Regions from separate parts of the Halomonas kalidii genome, predicted to be linked through region 4. Evidence: predicted binding sites of a transcription regulator. Region 4 holds the regulator's gene; each other region holds the start of a gene.
What was found. Region 4 encodes sigma-54, which starts transcription at its own class of promoters, with help from an activator protein. Its sites were predicted from a motif close to TGGCACNNNNNTTGCTNT; they were not measured.

Region 1: a site for sigma-54 is predicted at 1,357-1,374, ahead of QLQ85_RS18955 (ANTAR domain-containing response regulator). Genes of this name have one in related genera too.
Region 2: a site for sigma-54 is predicted at 1,881-1,898, ahead of QLQ85_RS21485 (NCS1 family nucleobase:cation symporter-1). Genes of this name have one in related genera too.
Region 3: a site for sigma-54 is predicted at 2,262-2,279, ahead of QLQ85_RS13345 (urease accessory protein UreD). Genes of this name have one in related genera too.

Annotation. Positions count from the first base shown of each region.
Region 1 is NZ_JASCQN010000051.1:506,212-510,625, reverse strand. It holds gene QLQ85_RS18960 (nitrate reductase) at 1-995, opposite strand, end outside; gene QLQ85_RS18955 (ANTAR domain-containing response regulator) at 1,411-2,010, shown strand; gene QLQ85_RS18950 (CmpA/NrtA family ABC transporter substrate-binding protein) at 2,037-3,074, shown strand; gene QLQ85_RS18945 (NAD(P)/FAD-dependent oxidoreductase) at 3,327-4,414, shown strand, end outside.
Region 2 is NZ_JASCQN010000054.1:206,750-211,163, forward strand. It holds gene hydA (dihydropyrimidinase) at 1-434, opposite strand, end outside; gene QLQ85_RS21480 (nitrilase-related carbon-nitrogen hydrolase) at 482-1,348, opposite strand; gene QLQ85_RS21485 (NCS1 family nucleobase:cation symporter-1) at 1,959-3,470, shown strand; gene QLQ85_RS21490 (copper chaperone PCu(A)C) at 3,528-4,007, opposite strand; gene cysZ (sulfate transporter CysZ) at 4,073-4,414, opposite strand, start outside.
Region 3 is NZ_JASCQN010000041.1:174,125-178,538, forward strand. It holds gene ureC (urease subunit alpha) at 1-417, opposite strand, end outside; gene QLQ85_RS13335 (urease subunit beta) at 414-785, opposite strand; gene QLQ85_RS13340 (urease subunit gamma) at 811-1,113, opposite strand; gene QLQ85_RS13345 (urease accessory protein UreD) at 1,296-2,204, opposite strand; gene QLQ85_RS13350 (winged helix-turn-helix domain-containing tetratricopeptide repeat protein) at 2,497-4,056, opposite strand; gene QLQ85_RS13355 (DsrE family protein) at 4,194-4,414, shown strand, end outside.
Region 4 is NZ_JASCQN010000025.1:275,076-279,489, reverse strand. It holds gene lptA (lipopolysaccharide transport periplasmic protein LptA) at 1-34, shown strand, start outside; gene lptB (LPS export ABC transporter ATP-binding protein) at 43-768, shown strand; gene QLQ85_RS05925 (RNA polymerase factor sigma-54) at 919-2,334, shown strand; gene hpf (ribosome hibernation-promoting factor, HPF/YfiA family) at 2,436-2,744, shown strand; gene ptsN (PTS IIA-like nitrogen regulatory protein PtsN) at 2,751-3,221, shown strand; gene rapZ (RNase adapter RapZ) at 3,271-4,191, shown strand; gene QLQ85_RS05905 (HPr family phosphocarrier protein) at 4,195-4,414, shown strand, end outside.

The DNA of each region.
Region 1 (4,414 bases), on a different contig from region 4:
GCGTTGGGTTGGCCGGTGATCGAGAAGGGCCCGGCGCCCGGCAACCCGATCTTGCCGCCGGCCAGGTGGCAGTTGATGATGGCATTGCACTTGTCGGTACCGCTGGAGGACTGGTTGATTCCCTGGGAGTAGAGGGTCACCACGTGCAGTTGGCTGGCGAACCAGTAGAAGAAGGTCTCGAGGCGTTCCGGGTCGACATCGCAGTCGGCGGCGATGGCCTCCACCGCGCCGTCGCCCTCCCGGGCCGTGGCCAGGGCGTCATCGAAGCCGGTGGTGTGCTTCTCGAGATAGACGCGGTCCAGCCTGCCCTTGTCGGCCATCCAGGCCAGCAGGCCGTTGAACAGCCGGGCGTCGCTGCCGGGCTTGAGGCCCAGGTAGAGGTCGGCGATCTCGCAGGTGTCCGTCACCCGGGGATCGATCACCACCACCCGCATCAGAGGGTTGCGACTCTTGGCGGTGCGCAGGCGCTGGTAGAGCACCGGGTGGTTCCAGGCCAGGTTCGAGCCGACCAGCACCACCAGCTCGGCCTCCTCGATGTCCTCGTAGTTGCAGGGCACCGCATCGGCCCCCAGGGAGCGCTTGTAGGCGGCGACCGCCGAGGCCATGCAGAGCCGCGAGTTGGTATCCAGGTGTGGCGTACCGAGAAAGCCCTTGAACAGCTTGTTGGCGACATAGTAGTCCTCGGTGAGCAGTTGCCCCGAGAGATAGGCCGCCACCGCCCCCTTGCCGTGGTCGCGGCGAGTCGCCTGCAGTCGATCGGCCACGGCGTCGAGTGCCGTCTCCCAGTCGACCTCGGCACCGTCGACCCGCGGGCGGGTCAGTCGGCCGTGGTCTCCCAGGGTCTCGTGCAGTGCCGAGCCCTTGACGCACAGCCGCCCGAAGTTGGCCGGGTGATCGGCATCGCCGTCCACCCCGGTGATCCGGTCGTTCTCCACGCAGGCCAGCACGCCACAGCCGACGCCGCAGTAGGGGCAGGTGGTTCGGGCCTGATGCATGACGATCTCCTGTCGCGGTAGGTCTGGAAACGGCGACGCCCGCCAACACCCCCCTGAGCAGGGGACCGTTGGCGGGCGTCGTTGCCTGGTCGGAGAGCCGGCATGGCTCTCCTTACCGTGTGATCAGCTAGTGCCACCCCTCAAGCAACACACATGCCATGCTGTAATTTCTGCTGTCACTCCAAAGACCTGAGGCTCCCTCGCCCCCCCTGCCGGGAACCTTGGCTCTCGCCCACCGCACCAATGACTATCATGACCGGCCACACCATGCACCACCCTGGTGCCGACAGCCCTCGACACGACGGCCACGCTTCCCTCCCACCCGCCCGGGACTGGCGTCCCGCCTCGAGGTAGCGGTAACTGGAATGCATCTTGCAGTGCAGTAAACGCACGCAACACGACGAGCGACACAGCCATGCCACCACCCCTGAACATCCTGCTGATCGACGACGAGGTCGTGCGCGCCGCCATGGTCGAGGAGGCCCTCACCAGCGAGGGTCATACGGTCATCTGCCATCTGCAGAGCCCGGCGAGCCTCAACGAGATGGTCGCCCGCCACCAGCCCGACGTGGTGATCATCGACATGGAATCGCCCGATCGCGACACCCTGGAGAGCATGGCCCTGCTCAATCGCGAGAACCCGCGTCCGGTGGTGTTCTTCGCCGACCAGCACGACCCCGATACCATGCAGGCGGCACTGCAGTCGGGCGTCAGCGCCTACGTGGTCGATGGCCTGGTGCCCGGCCGGGTCAAGGCCATCATCGAGGTCGCCATCGCCCGTTTCGATGCCTTCCAGTCCATGCGCCAGGAGCTCGACCAGGCGCGTAACCAGTTGGCCGACCGCAAACGCATCGAACGCGCCAAGGGCCTGCTGATGAAGCACCAGGACTGCGACGAGGAGCAGGCCTATCGCATGCTGCGCAAGCTGGCCATGGATCGCGGCCAACGACTGGCCGAGGTCGCCGACAGCGTCATCGACATTCTCGAACGCCTGAACCCTCGATCACCCGAGTAGGGGCCCCTGTCATGAACGAGACAGCCATGAGCACGACGGCCATGCCGCCATCCCCCGAACTGGAACGCCTGACCCTGGGCTTCATTCCCCTGCTGGATGCCGCCCTGCTGATCATCGCCCGGGAGCGGGGGTTCTTCGCCGAGCAGGGCCTCGAGGTCTCGCTGTCGCGGGAGAACGCCTGGTCGACGCTGCGTGACAAGGTCGCCGCCGGCCTGCTCGATGGCGCCCAGATGCTGGCGCCACTACCGCTGGCCATGAGCCTGGGACTGGGCCGGGCGCCCTGCGATGCCCGGGCACCGATCATCCTGAGCCGCAACGGCAATACCCTCACGCTCTCCGAGACGCTCTGCCGCGACAGCGGCGCGGCACTCGGTGAGGATCCCGCGATGGGCGCACGCGCGCTGGGCGACTGGCTGCGCCGGCAAGCGGGCGAACGTCGCCCCCGCCTGGCCATGGTCTATCCCTTCTCCTGCCAGCACTATCTGCTGCGCGAGTGGCTCTCGCTGGCGGGCATCGACGCCGAGCGAGAGGTGGAGCTCATCGCCCTGCCGCCCCCCCGCATGGTGGAAGCCCTGCAGGAGGGGCGCATCGACGGCTTCTGCGCCGGCGAGCCCTGGGGGACCCTGGCCCGCCACCGCGGCGCGGGGCGGCTGGTCGCCACCGGCGCCCAGTTGTGGCCCGACCATCCGGAGAAGGTGCTCGGCGTGACCGGCTCCTGGGCGCGGCGCTACCCGGCCACCCAGGCGGCGCTGATCCGCGCCCTGGAGCGGGCGAGCACCTGGCTCGCCGAATCCCCCGAGCATGGGCGCCGGGCACGGGACTGGCTCGCCCTGCCGCCCTATCTCGACCGCTCGATCTGCCACCTCGACGGCCTGGGGCTGGACAGGGCGCCGATTCACCAGCGCCTCCACGGCGAGGGTGTGCTCCGCCCCTCCCCCGCGACAGCGGGCCGCTTCGCCGAGCACATCGGCCGGCACATGCGCGACCACGGCCGCACGCTCGATCTGCACACCCTGGAGGAGTGCTACAGCCCTGTGCATTTCGATGCGGCCACGCACCACTGATGTGCAACAGCACGCCTGACCAGGCTGGCATTGGCACACCAGCCCGCTCACAACCACATGAATTAACTTAAAAAAACTGAGCTTCCTGGCATTCTGGCCGGATTCTTGACTGAGTAACGGCACCAGGCGATCAATGGCGATCGCACGCCATATCATGACGAAGACGTCTCTGCGCACTCCCCGAAGGGAGGCGGCGCCGAGGCGTCTTTTTCGTTTCATCATTTCTGCATCAAAGAAGAGAGGTGTCAGGACATGCGTCATCGACATCCCGACTCCCCGGCGACCGAGCACCTGGTGATCGTTGGTAACGGCATGGCCGGCCACCGGCTGGTCGAGACGCTGCTCAAGCGCGACGACCGCCCCGCCCGCATCACCGTGATCGGCGAGGAGCGGGTAGCGGCCTACAACCGCATCCTGCTCTCGCCGCTGCTCGCCGGTGAAATGACCCGCGATGCCCTGACCCTGCGCGAGGCCGACTGGTACGCCGAGCAGGGCGTGGAGCTGATCCTCGGCGAGCGTGTGGCGACCCTCGACGGCGAGGCACGCCGCCTCACCACCGATGCCGGTCGCACCCTCGGTTACGACCGCCTGGTACTGGCCACCGGCTCGCGCCCGGCCATGCCGCCGCTGCCCGGCCTGGAGCTCGACGGGGTACGCGCCTTCCGCGACCTGGACGACGCCGCCGCCCTGACCCGCACCGCCGAGGCCGGCGGCAACGCCGTGGTGATCGGCGGCGGCCTGCTCGGCCTGGAGGCCGCCGAGGGGCTGCGCAAACGCGGCATGGACGTCAGCCTGATCCAGCGCGACGACCGGCTGATGAACCGCCAGCTCGACGCCACCGCCGCCACCCTGCTGGAGGCGGAGTTGACCCGCCGCGGTCTGACCATCTTCACCGAGGCCAACATCGCCGCGCTCCTCGACGACGGCCAGGGCCGGGTGCACGAGGTGCGCCTCGAGGACGGTACCCGGCTGCCCGCCGACTGCGTGGTGGTGGCGATCGGCATCACCCCCAACGCCGAGCTGGGCCGCCAGGCCGGACTCGCCACGGAGCGCGCCATCCTGGTGGACGCCCACCTGACCACTTCCGACCCGGCGATCCACGCCCTGGGCGAGTGCTGCCAGTTCGAGGGCCAGCTCTACGGCCTGGTCGAGCCGATCTGGCGTCAGGTTGACGTCCTCGTCGAGCGGCTCTGCCAGCGTCCCGGCGACGCCCCCGTGGCCGGCTACCGGGAGGCCCCCACCGCCACCAAGCTCAAGATCAGCGGCGTCTCGCTCTATGCCTTCGGCCCCATTGATCCCGACGACGACCACGAGGTGCTCGCCTACCACGACCCCGAGCA
Region 2 (4,414 bases), on a different contig from region 4:
CCGTGCTCACGCACCAGGGTCCCCATCTCCTCGCGGACGCTGTCGTCCCACCAGGTGATGGCGACGTGGAAGGCGAAGTCGGCGGCGGCCTTCTCGGCCCAGCCCTGCCAGGTCTCGAAGGCCTCCAGCAGCGACTGCCCGGGGCTCGGGATCACGAAGTCGATGATCGAGGTGGTGCCGCCGGCCAGGGCGGCGGCGGTGCCGGTATAGAAGTCCTCGCTGGCCACGGTGCCCATGAACGGCAGCTGCATATGGGTGTGGGGGTCGATGCCGCCGGGCATCACATACATGCCACCGGCGTCGATCACCTCGCAGCCTGCCGGGGTGTCGAGGTCGGCGCCGATGGCCTGGATCTTGCCGTCGTCGCAGAGGATATCGGCGCGGTAGGTGTCGCTATCGGTGACCACGGTGCCACCGCGAATCAAGAGGGTCATGGGGGGTCTCGCTCGATTGTCGTTGTGGTGGGGGACTCGCCGTCGGGTCACTCCCCGTCGGTCAGGCGCGCATAGGCCTCCGGTCGGCGGTCGCGGAAGAACTGCCAGTTGTTGCGCACCTCGCGGACCATCTCGAGGTCGATCTCGTGAATCAGCAGTTCGTCGTCCTTGTCGCTGGCCTGGGCTTCGATCTGGCCGCGGGGGTTGACGATGTAGCTCGAGCCGTAGAATTCGCCGATGTTCCAGGGGGCCTCGGTGCCGACCCGGTTGATGGCGGCAATGAAGCAGCCGTTGGCGGCGGCGGAGGCCGGCTGCTCGAGTTCCCACAGGTACTGGGAGAGCCCGGCCACCGTCGCCGAGGGGTTGAAGATCACCTCGGCACCGTTGAGCGCCAGGGCGCGCCAACCCTCGGGGAAGTGGCGGTCGTAGCAGATGTAGACGCCGATCCTGCCGTAGGCGGTATCGAACACCGGCCACTCGGACCTGCCGGGCTTGAAGTAGAACTTCTCCCAGAAGCCGGCGACCTGGGGGATATGGGTCTTGTGGTACTTGCCCAGGTAGCTGCCATCGGCATCGAATACCGCGGCGGTGTTGTAGTAGACACCGGTCACGGTCTCTTCAAAGACCGGCACGATCATTACCATGCGGTGCTCGGCGGCGAGCCTCTGCATCATCCGGCAGGTCGGGCCCTCGGGCACGCGCTCGGCGGCGGCGTACCACCTGGGGTCCTGGCTGGGACAGAAATAGGGCTGGTTGAAGACTTCCTGGAAGCACAGCACCTGCACACCGGCATCGGCGGCCTGCTGGATCAGCGGCAGGTGGGCCTCGTTCATGGCCTCGCGAATCGCCTCCGGCTCGAGGTCGGTACTGGCCTTGAGACCCATCTGGATCAGGCCGATTTTCATCTTCTGCATGGTGGCTCACCCGAATCGTAGTTGTTGTCGGACCCTGGAGGACCGGAAGGTGGACCTCACGCCCCCTGGGGCTGGGTTAAAAAAGCTGTCTCAAGAGACAGCTTTTTGAAGCTAGACCCTTGCAAGGGACTCCTGCAAGTCATTTTTTCCTTTCGCTTCACCTTCCTTCAAGTCATTGTATTCAAAGAGTAATCCTGGATTTCAGCGGTTCTCTTCACCAAGCGGGTGAGCGGCTGCACCCGCATGAAGCCCCGTCAAATTCTCCACAAATAATAATAAAAACAAGTAGTTAATAAAAATAACCGAGGATTTTATTTAGACGGCTAATCGACCTTGAACCATGATGAAAACTGACTAGCCTGTCATGAAGCGTGAAAACATCCACGGTATCGGGAGCCGTTACGCAGGCCTTCCGGCCTTCTGAATTCCTGTCGATATCGTCAGTTTTTTCTGGAATTCATCGAGTTGCTGCCCATGCCCGAAGGAGGCGCGAAGGGTACCGTGACGCCCTGGCTCCGCCTTGGCAGCAACTGGGCACGCTTATTGCCTCGTGTTTGGCACGGTCGCCAGCCAGGCATGGTGAAATCATCCAGTGACGAGGAGAACAACAATGACCGCCAAGTCATCGAAGATGTTGAACAAGCAAGGCCTGATCGAACTCGAGGTGGGCGATGACGTCCGCGACAGCCCACGCTTCAACGCCGATATCGCCCCGACCAAGGCGCACGAACGCACCTGGTCGAAATGGAACATCGCCGCCCTGTGGGTGGGAATGTCGATCTGTGTGCCGACCTACACCCTGGGCGGGGTGCTGACCGCCTACTTCGGCCTCAGCGTCGGCGAGGCCCTGTTCGCGATCCTGCTCGCCAACGTGATCGTACTGATCCCGCTGACCCTCAATGCCTTCCCCGGCACCCGGTTCGGCATCCCCTTTCCGGTGGTACTGCGCTCGTCGTTCGGCATCCTCGGCTCGAATGTGCCGTGCCTGATCCGGGCGCTGGTCGGCTGTGGCTGGTTCGGCGTACAGACCATGTTCGGGGGCCTGGCCATTCACCTGCTGCTCTCGGCGATCTTCCCCCCCTGGCGGGCGCTGGAGGGCGTCGGCGAGGTGATCGGCTTCTTCGTCTTCGGGGCCATGAACCTCTACGTGGTGATTCGCGGCGCCGAATCGATCAAGTGGCTGGAGACGCTGGCGGCCCCGCTGTTGCTGGCGGTGGGTGTCGGCTTGATGTTCTGGGCCTGGCCGCACATGTCGATGACCGAGCTGTTGGCGCAGCCGCCGTCGCGCCCCGAGGGGGCGCCGGTCTACGGCTATTTCTTCGCCGGGCTGACCGCCATGGTCGGTTTCTGGGCCACGCTGTCGTTGAACATTCCCGATTTCAGCCGCTTCGCCCGAAGCCAGAAGGACCAGATCGTCGGCCAGGTACTGGGCCTGCCGCTGACCATGTTCTTCTTCGCCGCCCTGGGGGTGGTGATGACCGCCGCCTCGGCGTCGCTGGTGGGCCAGACCGTCGCCGACCCGGTCAACCTGATCGGCATGATCGACAATCCGTTCTGGGTGAGCATCGCTATGGTCCTGATCATCGTGGCGACCCTGTCCACCAATACGGCGGCCAATATCGTCTCGCCGACCAACGATTTCCAGAACGTGGCGCCGACGCTGGTCGACCACACCCGTGGGGTGCTGATCACCGGCCTGGTGGGGGTGCTGCTGATGGGCTACGACCTGCTCCAGAAGGCCGGCATCATCGCCTCCGGCGTCTCGCTGGAAAGCATGTATTCCAATTGGCTGCTGGGGTATTCCAGCCTGCTGGGGCCGATCGCCGGGATCATGGCGGTGGACTATTTCCTGATCAAGCGCCAGCAGCTCGACGTGCCGAGCCTGTATCGGGATGGGCAGGCCTACCCGGCCGTCAATGTCGCCGGCTTCATCGCCTTCGGCATACCGGTGTCGCTGACCCTCCTGTCGCTGACCACCGGCACCCTGTACTGGTTCTACGACTACGGCTGGTTCACCGGCTCGCTCCTCGGGGCGGTCATCTACTACGTGGCCAGCCTGTTGCTGTCACCGCTGCCGGCCGTCACCGCGGCCACCGGCATAGAGATCGACAAGCTGCCCTGACCCCTGGGCCGGCGGGCTTCCCTGCCCCGTGGCGTCTCGCCGCGGGGCAGCTCCGCCTCAGTGATGGTGATCCGCCGCGTCCCCGCTGCCCTCCCGGGCGCCCTGTACCCAGACCTCCACCTCGATCTCGCCGCGTTCGGCGAACTCCAGGGTCAGCGGGAAGCGCTCGCCCTCGTTGAGCGGGGTGACGAGGTTCATCAGCATCAGGTGATAACCGCCGCCCGGACGCATGGTCTGGAGGGTGCCGGCGGGGATATCGATCCGTTCGACCCGGCGCATCCGCATCACGCCGTCGTCCATGGACATGTCATGAAACTCGACCGTCTCGCTCGCCGGACTGCGGGCGCCCACCAGCACGGCGGGCTCATCACCCTCCACGCCGATGTCCACATAGGCCGCGCCGTGGGGCACGCCGGGCGGTGCCGGTGTGGCGAAGGGGTGGCTGACCCGCACGTCATCCAGGCGATAGTCGTGGGCCGTGGCGACGGTGGAGAGCACCAGGCCGGCGGCCAGCAGCAGGGAGGCGATCACGCGCATCTTGCATGGGTCCTTGTCGGTGTTGGGGTTTGCCTGAGGATAGCAGGTCGCTCCGGGGAGGCCGCTCAATGCGGCGAAAGATCGCACTGGCCACGATAGTGGCGTTCCCACATCAGCACCGCGGCGGCCACGGCGCCGGGCAGCAGGAAGAGGTTGGCCAGCGGGATCCAGGTGATCAGGGTCACCCAGCCGCCGTAGCTCAGCGTCGGCCACCAGCGGGCGGCGAGGCGGCGGCGCATGTCGGCGAAGCTCACCTTGTTGTTGTCCATGGGATAGTCGAGGTAGGTGATGGCCATGATCCAGGCCGAGAAGGCCAGCCACAGCAGCGGGGCGACCAGATTGAGCAGCGGGATCCAGCTGATCACGAACAGCAGCGCCATGCGCGGCAGGATGTAGGCCAGCTTGAC
Region 3 (4,414 bases), on a different contig from region 4:
GGGGCAGATGAAGTGGATGTGGGCATCGATGCCGCCGGCGGTGAGGATCTTGCCCTCCCCGGCGATCACCTCGGTGCCCGGGCCGATGACGATCTCCACGTCGGGCTGGGTGTCGGGGTTGCCGGCCTTGCCGATGGCTTTGACGCGCCCGGCCTGAAGCCCCACGTCGGCCTTGACGATCCCCCACCAGTCGAGGATCAGCGCATTGGTGATCACGGTATCCATCACCGCTTCGTCACAGCGCTGGCTCTGGCCCATGCCGTCGCGGATCACCTTGCCGCCACCGAACTTGACCTCGTCGCCGTAGTGGGTGGCGTCGCGCTCCACCTCGATCCACAGCTCGGTGTCACCCAGGCGCACCCGGTCGCCCACGGTGGGACCGTACATGTCGGCATAGGCCCGACGACTGATCTTCATGATTGCTCTCCATTGCCGTCGGGGTCGGAAGTCGATGGGGTTCGCGCGGCAGCGGGCGCGGTAGAAAGCGCTCCCATCACCTCGCCACGAAAACCGTAGAGATGACGGCGGCCGGCGAAGGGAATCAACGTCACCTCGCGGGTCTGGCCCGGCTCGAAGCGGATCGCCGTGCCGGCGGCCACGTCGAGGCGATGGCCGCGCGCCTTGTCACGATCGAAGATCAAGGCCGGGTTGGCCTCGGCGAAATGGTAGTGGGAACCGATCTGGACCGGACGGTCGCCGGTGTTAGCGACCTCGACGGTGATCCGCTCGCGTCCCGCACAGAGTTCGATCTCGCCGTCCTGCAACTGGTACTGTCCTGGAATCATTGGGCCGGGAATCATTGCCATCTCCTTAGACGATGGGGTCGTGGACCGTGACCAGCTTGGTCCCATCCGGGAAGGTGGCCTCCACCTGCACCTCGTCGACCATCTCGGCCACGCCCTCCATGACGTCGTCGCGGGTCAGGATCTCGCGACCGTGGCTCATCAGCTCGGCGACGCTACGCCCGTCCCGGGCCCCCTCCATGATCTCGAAGCTGATCAGCGCCACCGCCTCGGGATAGTTGAGCTTGAGGCCGCGCGCCTTCCTGCGTTCGGCAAGCTGGGCGGCCGAGAACAGCAGCAGCTTGTCCTTGTCTCTGGGGGTCAGTTCCATATCGGATGGCCTCGTATCATTCGTCTAAGGTACGGTCCTGGTAGGAGCCACGCTTTGCGGGGCGATGCGGCGCGAAGCGGCGCTGGCGGCCGTCTGCCACGTCAGCGGTTACCGCCGGGGCGCCTGCGGCGCCAATCGCTCGGCAGAGCCAAGCTCCTACGAAAACCTGCCAAGCAGCAGGGTCATGTCCGCCAGATCCGCGGCACACAGGCCTCGCGACCGATCAGCCGCGGCCTCAACACCTTCCAGGCCGCCTCGCACAGCGCCCAGGCCTCGTTGCGTTCATGCCCCAGGTAGCGCAGCAACAGCACGCCCTGGCGAGCGGTGACCGCCCAGCGCGGGCTCGCCTCGATCGCCTCGCGCAAGCTGGCGATGGCGGCCGTTTCGTCGGGCAGACCCACGGCCCACAGCGTGGCCTGGACGGTGGCGCCCCCCTGCCCCCAGCGCCCGCCAAAGCGGGGGTGCCCCGGATCCAGCGGCTGTCGCTCCAGCCACAGCGGCTTGCCATCCCGCGTCAGGCGAAAGCGCTGGTCGATGCGGCCGGAGACATAGGGCAGCCGGCTCGCCGGGCGGCCCAGTGCCAGCACCTCCCAGCCCAGGCAGCGCGCCGTTCCCGTCAACTCGATATGGGTGCCCTGCTCACCCCGCGAACCGTCGAAGGCGATGGTCTCCTGGGGCAGCCATTCGAGAATGCCGCCATCGGCCACCTCGAGGTGTGCCTGCTGCGACCAGGCCACCCCGTGGCTGTCGGCCTTGTAGAGCTTGTTGGCGGCCGGCGTGGTGAGCAGCGCCCGGGCGCCGGTGCCCACTCGGGCAGAGATCGTCAGGGCATCGCCGCTGACCAGCCCGCCCGGCGGGTGCAGCAGGTAGACATGGCAGGCGCCCATTCCCCCTTCCGGATAGAAGGGCCGCTGCACCCGCAACGGGCCCCGATGGCGGGCCCGGGTCATGCGGGTCACGCCGCCGCGATTGTCGAAACCGAGCTCCAGCGACGCCGCCCAGCGCCGGCCGGCATCGAAGCGATGTCCGGAGTCCTCGGCTCCCGGGCTCCGCGACAGGGCATAGGGCATGGCTGGCGGGAAAGCCGTCATCGGCAACTGCCTTCTGGTCTGGTACGTGGGACGCGTCGAGTGGCAACTGCCCTGTTCATGGCAATGCTCGTACCAGAACGGTGAGAATCATGAATATTCCATGATATTCATCATCTTATATCGTATACAAAGAACCATGCATGACCGTTCCGCGAGCAGCCACGGCACCGGATTGGTGCAGCCCGGCCCCTCGAATGCACCAGTATCGCAAGGCCAGATGGGCATCAGTCCCATACCGGTGCATTCGACGACGTCACCGGCAGCATGGGGGCCGGCCGATGCGACGTCACCGCTAGCGCTCCGGCACCTGCGCCCATCGCAATCCCTCCAGATAGTGGGTGATCTGGCTCGGTTCATGGAGATAGAACAGCTTCTCGATGGCAAAGGCACAGTTGAAGGTGGGCAGCATGGCGAGGAGTCGCTCCTTCGCCTCGACGGCATCATCCCGCCGGCCCAGATGGGCCAGGGCAACGGCACGGTGGGCGGCGGTCCAGTACTGGCAGTTGGGCAGGTTGGCGGCCCGCTCCGTCCACTCCAGGGAACGTTCGTAGTCACCCTTGAAGATGAGCGCCAGCGCGCCATAGGTGTAGAAGGCCCATAGCTGCGGGTCGTTGGGGCTCAGCGCAATGGCGCGCTCGAACTGCACCATGGCTTCGTCATAGCGACACTCATAGGCCAGCGAATCCCCCATGCCGCAATAGGCCGCCGCGAAGGAGGGATTGAGGTCGATGGCGATCCGGTTATCGGCGATGGCCCGCCGATATTCCTGGCGGGCCAGCAACACCCGGCCGCGCAGCATGTGGAAGGTGGCATTCTGGTGATCGATCCGCAGGGCCCTGTCACAGGCAGCGAGCGCCTCGTCAAGCAGCTTCCGGTCCGGTGGCGTGTCCCAGTAGACCATGCCCAGCACGACGGCATAGGCCCACCACGCCTGGGCTTCGCCAAACATGGGATCCTGGAGCTGACTCTGGCGCAGCAAACGCTGGGCTTCCTGGTTGCCTTCCCCGGTGAACCGGAACAAGTGGTAGCACCCGAGGTGAAAGCAGTCCCAGGCTTGCAGATTCGCCGGTCGCGAGACCATGATCTTGTGCCGCTCGGCAAACCCGATCTCCGGCTCCAGCCGAGCGGCGATCTTTTCCGTGATCTCGTCCTGCAGGACAAGGATTTCGGATCGCTCGCGATCGAAGCGTTCCGTCCATTTCGTCAGCCGGGTGGCGGCATCGACGAGCTGCACGTTGATCCTCACATGATGCCCGGCGCCCTGGAGGCTGCCTTCCACCACGTAGTCGACGCCCAGTATCCGGCCCAGCTCGCGCGGGTCCGGGGCTTGCCCCTTGAAGCCGAAGGCCGTGTTGCGTGCCACCACGTTCAGCCAGCGGTGCTTGCTGAGCAGGGCGATGATGTCGCTGCTGACGCCGTCCGAGAAATACTCGTGCTCGGTCTCGCTGGACAGGTTGGTCAGCGGCAACACGACCACGGCCGGCTTGTGCAGGGCATCGGGGGTGCCCAGTTGCGTGGGCGGCTGCGCAACCGTCGCGGGGTCGTCGTTGTGCACCTCACCCACGAAGCGAAATCCCTTGCGGTGAATCGTACGGATATAGGCCTGGCGGCGCCCGTCATCGCCCAACAGCTGGCGCGCCATCTTGATCCGGCTGCTCAATGCCGCCTCGGAGACGATGCGTCCCCGCCATACCACCTCGTTGATCTCCTCCTTGCTGACCATCCGGTCGCAGTTCTCCACCAGCAGGGCCAGCAGCTCGATGACCTGCGGCTCGCTGCGAAGCGGTCGGTCGTGGCGACGCAGCTCGAAGCGATCGGTGTCCAGGATGAAGTCGTCGAATCGGTAGCGCATGGCTATTTACCGTCCAGTCAGCTCTCCAGCACTTCTCCACGATAACACCAGCTCACCGTCAAGCCTTCCCGGGAGACCATCACTAGGCTGGGGATGTGTTCCACACACCAACCCCATACTCCGAGGAAAGCACAACCATGTCCGAGCACAACCTCTCGAACCAGAAATTTCTGCTTAACTGCCAGTACGGCACCGACAATCTGGAACGCGCCACCGTCGCCTTCATCCTCGCCACCAGCGCCTCCAAGACCTCGGAGACCGCGGTCTTCATCAGTTCCAACGCCACTGAGCTGTGCGTACGAGGCGCCCTCGACGGGCTGGTGGCCGAGGGGTACGAGCCCCTGGCCGACCTGGTCGC
Region 4 (4,414 bases):
GCGCATACGCATGACCCTGCAGCCCGAGCAATAAGGGACGACATGAAGACACTCCGCGCCAGCCATCTGGCCAAGAGCTACAAGCGCCGCCGCGTGGTGCAGGACATCAGCCTGGCCATCGGCCAAGGCAGCATCGTCGGCCTGCTCGGCCCCAATGGGGCCGGCAAGACCACCTCCTTCTACATGATCGTCGGGCTGGTTCGCGCCGATGCCGGCGAGGTCCACATCGACGACCTCGACCTGACGAAGGCCGCCATGCACGAACGAGCCCGGGCCGGTATCGGGTATCTGCCCCAGGAAGCCTCGATCTTCCGCAAGCTCTCGGTGGCCGACAACATCATGGCGATCCTCGAGACCCGCCAGGACCTCGACCGCACAGGGCGCAGGGCACGGCTCGAGCAGTTGCTCGAGGACTTCCATGTCACCCATATCCGCGACAACCTCGGCATGAGCCTCTCCGGCGGCGAGCGGCGCCGGGTGGAGATCGCCAGGGCGCTGGCCACGGAACCCGCCTTCATCCTCCTCGACGAACCCTTCGCCGGGGTCGACCCCATCTCGGTGGGCGAGATCAAGGCCATCATCCGTCAGCTCAAGGCCCGTGATATCGGCGTCCTGATCACCGACCACAACGTGCGCGAGACCCTCGATATCTGCGATACCGCCTACATCGTCGGCGACGGCCAGATCATCGCCGAGGGCGATGCCGAGGCGATCCTGGCCAACCAGCGGGTGCGTGAAGTGTACCTCGGCGAAGACTTCCGCCTCTGACCACATCTACCGCAACTTACTGATATAAAGGCTATTGCAGCATGGCGGCATGAAAATTGCCGATGGCATGCTTATTGCTAATAAAAGACTTGCAACGCGCCGGGCAGCGGACTAGGGTGGGGGTTTTCGGCGAATGAGCACACACCTCTCATGGCCATGAAAGCATCCCTGCAACTGCGTGTCGGCACCCAGCTGACCATGACGCCTCAACTGCAGCAGGCCATCGCCCTGCTGCAGCTCTCCACCCTGGACCTGCGCCAGGAGATTCAGCAGGCCCTGGAGTCGAACCCCATGCTGGAGCTCGATGACGGCTTCGGCGAACAGGCAGCGAGCGAGCCTGCCGATGACGACTGGGCCAGCGAGATCCCCAGCGAACTCTCGGTCGACAGCGACTGGTCGGACACCTACCAGGATCTGGGCGCCTCTCCCGCCGGCAGCGGCGAGGGCCCAGACTTCGAGCGCCAGGCCTCGGGCCAGAGCCTGCAGGACCACCTCGCCTGGCAGTTGGCCATGACCGACCTGGACGAACGTCAGCGACACATCGCCGAGAGCCTGATCGATGCCGTGAACGGCGCCGGCTACCTGGCCCAGCCGCTCGACGAATTGCGTGACGGGCTCAAGAACCAGGGGCTCGAGGGACTCAAGAGTCGCGAGGTGGAGCAGGTATTGCTGCGCCTGCAGCAGTTCGAGCCGACCGGCATCTTCGCCCGGGACCTGCGCGAATGCCTGATGCTGCAACTCGCCGCCCTGCCCGACGACACCCCGTTGCTGCCCCAGGCCCGGCGCCTGGTGCGCCAGTTTCTCGAAGCGCTGGCCGGTGACGACCGCCGCCTGCTCAAGCGCCGACTCGGCCTCGATGACGATGCCCTCGACGAGGTGATCGCCCTGGTGCGCTCACTGGACCCGAGGCCGGGCAGTCGCTATTCGGAATCCGACAACGACTACGTCATTCCCGACCTGGTCGCCCGTCACGACAACCGCGGCTGGCAGGTGGAGCTCAACCCCGAGGCCCTGCCACGGCTACGCATCCAACCCGACTATGCGGCACTGATTCGCCGCGCCGACAAGAGCCAGGACAACCAGTTCCTCAAGAATCACCTGCAGGAGGCCCGCTGGTTGATGAAGAGCCTCTCCAGCCGCAACGACACCCTGCTGCGGGTAGGACGCGAGATCATGGCGCGCCAGCTCGACTTCCTCGAGCAGGGCGAGGAGGCGATGCGGCCATTGATACTGGCCGATATCGCCCAGGCCGTGGAGATGCACGAATCGACCATCTCGCGAGTCACCACCCAGAAGTTCATCCACACCCCCCGCGGCGTCTTCGAGCTGAAGTATTTCTTCTCCAGCCAGGTCGGCAACGGGGATGGCGACGCTCACTCGAGCACCGCGATCCGCGCCCGCATCCGCAAGCTGATCCAGGAGGAGCCGCCACGCAAGCCGCTCTCCGACAGCAAGCTGGTGACGCTGCTCGAGGAGGCCGGCATCAGCGTCGCGCGGCGGACCGTGGCCAAGTATCGGGAGGCCATGGGCATCGCCTCCTCCAGCGAGCGCAAGCGGCTAAGGTGAGTGAGCGCCAGTCGCCGCTGGCATCGCCCTCAGCAGGGGGTTTGCAGGGCAGGAAAAAGGGTTACAATCGAGGCACCAATCGAAGGACGAAGGAGCGTGTCATGCAAGTCAACATCACCGGCCATCATGTGGAACTGACCGACGCCCTGCGTGACTATGTGAACGAAAAGCTCACTCGCGTGGAACGCCACTACGACAACATCACCACCGTGCAGGTAACGCTCTCCGTCGAGAAGGAACGCCAGCAGGCCGCCTGCACCCTGCATGCCGCCGGTGCCGATCTGCACGCCGAGGCCATGGACGGTGACATGTACGCCGCCATCGATGCGCTCGCCGACAAGCTGGACCGCCAGTTGGTCAAGCACAAGGAGAAGGTCCAGGCCCGCGCCCAGGGCGCCGGTGCCCGCTGATCCATCATGACACTCGAAGCCATCCTGCCCCCCGAGCGCACCCTGTTCGGCGTGCCCGGGGGAAGCAAGAAGCGGGTACTGGAATTCTTCAGCACCTTCATCGCACAGAACACACCGAGCCTCGACAGCCAGGAAGTCTTCGGCCGCCTGATCGGCCGTGAGCGGCTGGGCAGCACGGGTATCGGCAACGGCGTCGCCATTCCCCATGCCCGCGACCCGCACTGCAAGGCTCCCCTTGCCGGCTTCCTGAAGCTGGCCGAGCCGATCGACTTCGACGCCATCGATGGCGAGCCGGTTGACCTGATCTTCGTGCTGCTGGTACCGGAAGAGGCCGACGATGCCCACCTCGCGCTGCTGGCCCAGGTCGCGGGCGTGATGAACGATGCCGAGACCCGCGGCCGGCTGCGCAAGAGCGCGAGCCAGCGCGAGCTCCATGAGCGACTCATCGAGGCGATCCGACGACAGTCCTCGGGCTGATCGTCGCTCACCGGGCCACCCGGCCAGTCACACGACCAGGAGACCCGCCATGCAGCTCGTGATCATCAGCGGCCGATCCGGCTCCGGCAAGTCGATCGCACTGCAGGCCCTCGAGGACCTCGGCTACTACGCCATCGACAACCTGCCGGCCATGCTGCTCGGCCCGCTGGTGGACGAACTCAGCAGCGATCACTCGCCCCACACCTCGATCGCGGTGAGCATCGATGCGCGCAACCTGCCCCATGCACTGGAGCGCTTTCCCACCCTGCTGGAGGAAGTGCGCGCGCGCGGAATCGACGGCCAGGTGATCTACCTCACCACCGATGCCCGCATCCTGCTCGAGCGCTACTCGGCCACCCGCCGCCGTCACCCGCTGACACGGGACAGCGACATGACCCTGGCCGAGGCCATCGATTCCGAGGAGACGGCGCTCGCCGAGATTCGCGACCTGGCCGACCTGGTGATCGATACCTCGCGACTCTCGGTGCACGAGTTGCGTCGGCGAATCAGCGACCAGGTGGCCAACCACCGGACCGACCAGTTGACCCTGACGGTGGAGTCCTTCGGCTTCAAGCGCGGCGTGCCGCTCGATGCCGACATCGTCTTCGACGCCCGCTGCCTGCCGAACCCCTATTGGGACCCCCGACTGCGGCCGTACACCGGCCGCGACGCCGCGGTCATCGAGTTCCTCGACGGCTACCCCATCGTCGGCGAGATGCATGACGATATCCTGGCCTGGGTGGAGCGCTGGCTGCCCGCCTACCAGGCCAGCCATCGCAGCTACCTGACCGTGGCCATCGGCTGCACCGGCGGCCAGCACCGCTCGGTCCACCTGGCCGAACGACTGGCCCGGCACCTCGCCGGGCATTGTCCCAGTGTGCGGCTACGCCATCGCGAACTGGGCATTCACAACATCCTCCCCCGCCCGTCGGAGCCACCACCGGCCGAGAACGATGACGAAGGAACCTGAGGCGTGCCGCAACGCAAGCTTACCCTGAACAATCGGCGTGGCCTGCACGCCCGCGCCGCCACCAAGCTGGTCCAGTGCTGCCAGCCCTTCCAGGCCAGGGTCATCGTGAGCCACGGCGGCCGCGATGCCGACGCCGCCAACATCATGTCGCTGCTGATGCTGGCCGCCCCCTGCGGCACCGAGCTGACGATCAGTACCGAAGGCGAGGACGCCGAGGCGGTGC